One region of the Psychrosphaera haliotis genome, then DNA from elsewhere that is predicted to be linked to it. Evidence: predicted binding sites of a transcription regulator. Region 1 holds the regulator's gene; the other holds the start of a gene.
The links. The regulator sigma-54, encoded in region 1, starts transcription at its own class of promoters, with help from an activator protein. The targets are predictions, from matches to a motif close to GTTGGCACGNNNNTNGNNT.

Region 2: ABD009_RS03565 (flagellar hook-length control protein FliK) is a predicted target of sigma-54. The motif match lies at 1,423-1,441, and genes of this name have one in related genera.

Annotation. Positions count from the first base shown of each region.
Region 1 is NZ_BAAAFQ010000004.1:687,901-691,107, forward strand. It holds gene lptB (LPS export ABC transporter ATP-binding protein) at 1-331, shown strand, start outside; gene ABD009_RS05680 (RNA polymerase factor sigma-54) at 384-1,877, shown strand; gene hpf (ribosome hibernation promoting factor) at 1,912-2,199, shown strand; gene ABD009_RS05690 (PTS sugar transporter subunit IIA) at 2,290-2,739, shown strand; gene rapZ (RNase adapter RapZ) at 2,742-3,207, shown strand, end outside.
Region 2 is NZ_BAAAFQ010000004.1:195,807-199,013, forward strand. It holds gene ABD009_RS03565 (flagellar hook-length control protein FliK) at 1-1,358, opposite strand, end outside; gene fliJ (flagellar export protein FliJ) at 1,509-1,976, opposite strand; gene fliI (flagellar protein export ATPase FliI) at 1,990-3,207, opposite strand, start outside.

The sequences.
Region 1 (3,207 bases):
CAGCCTTGGTATGGCCTTATCTGGCGGTGAACGTCGCAGGGTAGAGATTGCACGTGCTTTAGCGGCAGATCCAAAAATTATTCTTTTAGACGAACCTTTTGCAGGTGTTGATCCTATCTCGGTGATAGATATCAAAAAAATAATCCAACAATTAACTGCAAAGGGAATAGGTGTTCTTATTACTGACCATAATGTCCGTGAAACACTTGATGTCTGTGAAAAAGCCTATATCGTAAGTCATGGGGAGCTAATTGCCGAAGGAACTCCTTCACAGGTACTAGAAAGTGACATTGTGAAGAAAGTTTATCTTGGTGACCAGTTCAAACTTTGATATTTTGTTAGTACAAATAAGTTTATTTTAGTCAGTACTTTACTGGGATCAAATGAGACCAACACTACAACTTAAAATGGGTCAGCAGTTAACTATGACCCCTCAATTACAACAAGCAATTCGTTTGTTGCAATTGTCGTCGTTAGAACTGCAACAAGAAATCCAAGAAGCCTTGGACAGCAACCCCTTGTTAGAAAATGACGAGGAGCATGGTTCTGTTGAGCATATTGAACTCCCTAAAGACAATCACGACCGCCATGAAAATGAAGCCGCATCTAATTCAAATGACGATGAAATTGAATGGACCAAAGATGAACGTGATACCAACGAAAACATTCAAGAACAAACAATAGGTGACGAGCTCCCTACTGACTCTAGTTGGGACGATTACATGAGTGCGGCTCCTGCTAGCTCAGGCCCAGCCTACGAAGGCGAAGACACCGTTTACCAGGGTGAAACAACGCTGGATATTCAAGACCATCTAAAGTGGCAACTTAATCTTTCTCCTTTTTCAGAACATGACTTAGCCATTGCTACCGCGATTATTGACGCCATCGATGATAAAGGCTTTTTGACCGTATCAACAGAAGACATCGTAGAGTCTGTAGATATTGAAGATGTTGAAATTGAAGAAGTAGAGGCCGTATTAAAGCGTATCCAACACTTTGATCCTATTGGTGTTGCTACCCGAGGCTTGCAAGAATGCCTACTTGTTCAGTTGCAACAATATAGTATTGATACGCCTTTTAGACAGGAAGCTATTGATTTAATTGCCGAGAATATCGACCTACTGGCTAATCGCGATTACCGTACCATTCTCCGTAAAACAAAATTAAAAGAAAATGACTTAAAAGAAGCCTTAGAGCTCATTCAGTCTCTGAACCCAAACCCTGCTAGCTTAGTTATTAAAGATGAAATTGACTATGTAATTCCAGATGTTAGCGTAATTAAGAAAAAAGGTCGTTGGTTAGTAGAGCTAAATCCCAATTCTATGCCTAAAATTAAAGTGAACGAACAGTACGCTTCACTGTCTAAAACTTCAACTAATAGCTCTGATGCTCAATTTGTTCGTTCACACTTACAAGAAGCAAAATGGTTTATTAAAAGTTTAGAAAGCAGAAACGACACTTTATTGAAGGTATCAAATTGTATAGTACAGCAGCAACAAGCCTTTTTTGAATATGGTCCAGAAGCTATGAAGCCAATGGTTCTAAACGATGTAGCAGAAATGGTTGATATGCATGAGTCCACAATATCACGTGTGACAACACAAAAATTCATGCACACTCCCAGAGGAATCTTTGAATTAAAGTACTTCTTCTCTAGCCACGTTAGCACCGAAAATGGTGGTGAATGTTCATCAACCGCAATTAGAGCTTTAATTAGAAAGTTAGTTGCCGCTGAAAACCAAGTAAAACCGTTAAGTGACAGTAAGATTGCCGATATTCTGGCCGAACAGGGCATCCAAGTAGCCAGAAGAACTATCGCAAAATACCGGGAGTCGTTAAACATTCCCCCTTCAAACCAGAGAAAACGATTGGTGTAATACACCCATTTTATCAATTAAGAAGGAAGTGCATATGCAAATTAATTTAACTTGTCGTCATGTCGATGCAACAGAGTCTTTAAAAGAGTATGTTGATACGAAATTTGCAAAGTTACAGCGTCATTTTGACCACATTAACAACGTCCATGTGATTTTAGACGTTGAAAAGCTAAGCCAAAAAGCAGAAGCGACCATGCATGTTAACGGTGGAGAGCTCTTTGCTACATCGGAGCATACAGATATGTATGCTGCTATTGACTCATTAATTGATAAACTTGATCGTCAAGTTATTAAGCATAAAGAAAAGTTAATTCGACACTAACTTCTCTCATTAAAATTAAAGTGCCAAGGACGGTACTTTTAATCCATCTTTTGAGATAAGATCAAAAGAAAATAGCAGTAAAATAAAACCATGAATGTAAAGTTACTTCTGCAACCTGACTGCACAAAAGTGCTGGCAGACTGCCAAAGCAAGAAAAAGATCCTAGAGCATATTGCCGAGATTGCTAGTACTAAGTTACCTGATCTAACTTGCACAGATATATTGGCGAGTCTAATGAATCGCGAAAAACTAGGAAGTACAGGAATAGGAAATGGTGTAGCCATTCCTCATGGAAAAATCACCCCAAAAGGTGAACCAGTCGCGGTATTATTGGTTAGTCACCCTGGAATAAATTACGACGCGATTGATAATCGCCCAGTAGACGTATTTTTTGCACTATTAGTGCCTGAAGATCAATGTGATGTGCATCTTCAAACGCTTGCGTCTATTGCAGAAATCTTTGATAACAAAGATATGCTGAAACGAATTAGAAGTGCCGAAACAGATAACGACTTATACAACGTAATTGAAGCTGCTTAATCATGCATATATTTATAGTTAGTGGCCGTTCAGGCTCAGGGAAGACGGTAGTACTTAGAGTACTTGAAGACTTAGGTTACTACTGCGTTGACAATCTGCCAGTAGACTTACTGCCTGCTCTATCGCATTCGTTATCACAAAATTACCCACAAGTTGCTGTAAGCATTGATGTTCGAAACTTACCAAGCTCTGAACAAGAGTTAATGGATAATTTGGACTTCTTACCTAAAGGTGTAAAAACCACGGTTCTTTATATCGATGCCAAAGATGAAGTACTTATTCGTCGTTATAGCGAAACTCGACGACTACACCCTCTTACCAAAGGCGACGCTTCATTACCTGATGCCATCGCCCAAGAAAGTAAATTATTAGATGGCTTGTCTTCTAGAGCCGACTTGTACATAGACACCTCAGATTTGAACGTGCATCAACTTACCGAAATGGTAAGAGAAAAAATATTAGGTAAAT
Region 2 (3,207 bases), 490 kb from region 1:
ACTGAGCCGGTGTCCAATTTAAACTCGCTTGTATTGGCACTCTCATTGTTTGTTGAACCCACAAGGTTTGAGTTAATAACATTGTTAATATTTAACTTAACGGGGTTGTTTATATTAATTAACTTAGTTAGCTCACTATTAACTTTTGAAAACGCCTCTGCACTAGCACTATTAGTACCTACTGCACTTTTAGAGTTAAGCTCTGCTTGAGTTTGTGCCAGCCTAGACAGTTCCATTTGCAAGTAAGAACTTGTGTCTTTATTTGAGTCGCTGTTTTTAAAGTCGACGGCCAGAGATTGGGCATTGCTTGAAGCTTCCGATGCAACCTTGTTTGATTCTGGCGAACTCACAATAGAGGACGTTAAGTCTACTTCGGTCTCACCTTGAGTGTGTTGTGCGTTTTTGATATCACTATCAGTTGCTTGATTGTTACTATTTTGATTCAGCAATCCGTTAAGCCAGTCTAATTTTTTGGTATCTAGATCTTTAGTGCCCTGCGACGAGTCTGTATCTGAACTGTTCAGGTTATTTTTGTTCTCATTACCAACTGAGCTATCTGGCAACAGCAACGACTTTAATAAGTCTCCTAAATCTTCTAGTAACTCGGAACCGTCAGTGCTTGCAGCGCTGTTTTCGTTCATGGTGTTTTCAACACCGATTTCTAAGTTAGATAATTGTTCTAACAGCGATGACAACTTAACTTTAAAGTCATCGATAACACTCTCTGGAAATTCATTTTTAATATTAGATAACAGCGAATTCAATTCATTAGCATCAGCACTCTTAAGAGAGCTGGTCAACAACGATGCAAACTCATCTACAGCCTCAATAACGTCTGATGAATCAGCGTCACTACTCGAATCACTTAAGCTAGCTAAAAGCTCTCTTACCTTTTGAAGTAATTCGGCACCAGAGTATTTATCCGTCAACTCTTTCAAAACTGGTTCGGATAATTCATTTTCTTTTAACGACTTAACAGAAGATTCGAGTTCCTTTCTATCTGCATTATTAACGTGCTCTTTAGCAGGTCTGTCTTGAGTTGTTGCCTGTCGAGTGTCGTCAAGTTGTGTGCGATTACCATCGGCGGATTGAGACTGCCTTGCTGGTGTTTGGCGCTCGTTCTGAGTTCGTTGTAATTGTTTTTGCTCTAATTGGCGGTCGTAATCTGCTCTTTGCTGCGACGCAACATCGTCATTTCGACGCTGTTCTTGCCGCCTATTGTTTGCCGCCAATGTGGTATCAAAGTCACGTCGGTAATTACTGTTTTCCGACTCATACTGGCTTTTCCTAACACTAACCTCTTTCTCTACAGACTTTGTAGGTAAAGGCTCTGGTAAGATTCTGTGTTGTTGTAGCATGATTACTCCTAACCCAATTTCGGCATCAAAAATGATGTTTATTGCCGCTCGATATAAGGGTAATATTCAAGGATCGTTCCAACTTGAATTTTTAAGTTAAAAGTTAAAAGTTAGAAGTTTTTCGAATTTAAGTTTTAATGGCGTGTAAGTTTAGCTATTAATAGCCATTTTATTTGCCATCTGACGACGAATATATTGCTGAGACGCGAACTCATCTGACTGATTTTGTTCATACTTGTCTATTCGTTGTTGCCTAGCCTTAGCTTTTTGAGTAAGTAAAGTATCTACGGCTTTTACTTTGTTTTTTTGTACAAACCACTCTTGTTTTCGTTGCTCAAGTACTTGCTTGGCGATATCAACGACGTTCATTTGAGCTGCAATGCCTTGGTCGAGCTGCACAATAAAACGTTGATAATGCTGGTAACTTGCACCGCCAATACCGTTTACCCCACGACTTTGCATTTTTTTTAAGTAATCGAGTTTGTAGGATTGTACTTCTTTTAACTTAGCCTGATTGGCTTGCAAATAAGACTGCGCCGATTGCATAGCCGTAATAGCTTGCTGCTCTTTGTCAGTCTCTATTTTTTTTAGTATGTGTAATTGGTTGTCTTCTTTCATCAGTACTTACCTTTTATGGCATTTCATTTGTTAACGCTTGTAACTGCATTAACGACTGATCGTAAGGGTAAATTTCTGACATAGTTTGTTGTAGGTAAGCGTCTATTACCGGCTTAAGTTGAATCGCTTTATCTACTACCGGATTGCTACCTGACGCATAAGCACCAATCGATATTAAGTCTTTGTTTTGTTCGTAAGCTGAAAGATACTTTTTAAACTTAAGCGCCATTTGCATATGTTGCTGAGACGTTACTTGAGGCATAACTCGACTGATGGATTTAGTTACATCAATAGCAGGATAGTGCCCAGCGTCAGCTAGGTCTCGTGATAGTACAATGTGACCATCAAGTATTGCACGAGATGCATCTGCAATTGGATCTTGTAGGTCGTCACCTTCTGATAAAACCGTATAGAAAGCCGTTATTGAACCTTGTCCTTCTCCACCGTTACCGGCACGCTCTACCAATGCTGGAAGCTTTGCAAATACTGATGCAGGGTAACCTTTAGTCGCCGGTGGCTCTCCAATTGCTAACGCGATTTCTCGTTGAGCTTGAGCATAACGGGTGATGGAGTCTATTAACAACAGTACATTTAAACCTTGGTCACGAAAATACTCCGCGACCTGTGTTGCCGTTTCGCAACCTTTTAATCTTCTAATAGGCGCCATATCAGCAGGTGCAGCAACCACTACCGCTCTTTGACGCCCTTCTTCACCAAGTATTTCATCGATAAATTCTTTTACTTCTCGGCCACGTTCGCCTATTAGACCAACCACTACTACATCTGCGGTAGTACCTTTGGTCATCATGCCAAGTAAAACTGACTTACCAACACCTGAGCCGGCAAACAGGCCCATTCGCTGCCCTTGTCCAACGGTCAAGATACCGTTAATTGCTTTAACACCAACGTCTATAGAGGATTTTATTGGTCGTCTTGATAGTGGGTTTATTGGTTTAGTTTTGTGAGTTGCACCTGGATCGGCCTCTATCGGACCTAAACCATCTAGCGGTGTTCCCGAAGGGTCAATAACTCGTCCTAGAAGCTCTAGAGAAAGTGGTAATTTCTGACCACGACTAGACGTAGTAACACGACCTCGAGGCACAATACCGTCAACTTGATCCGTGGGCATTAAAAATATTTTATCGTTTTCAAAACCAACAACTTCAGCGTCTACTTCACCGTTCAAGGTTTGAATTCGACAGTGACCACCTAAAGGTACAGAAACGCCTAC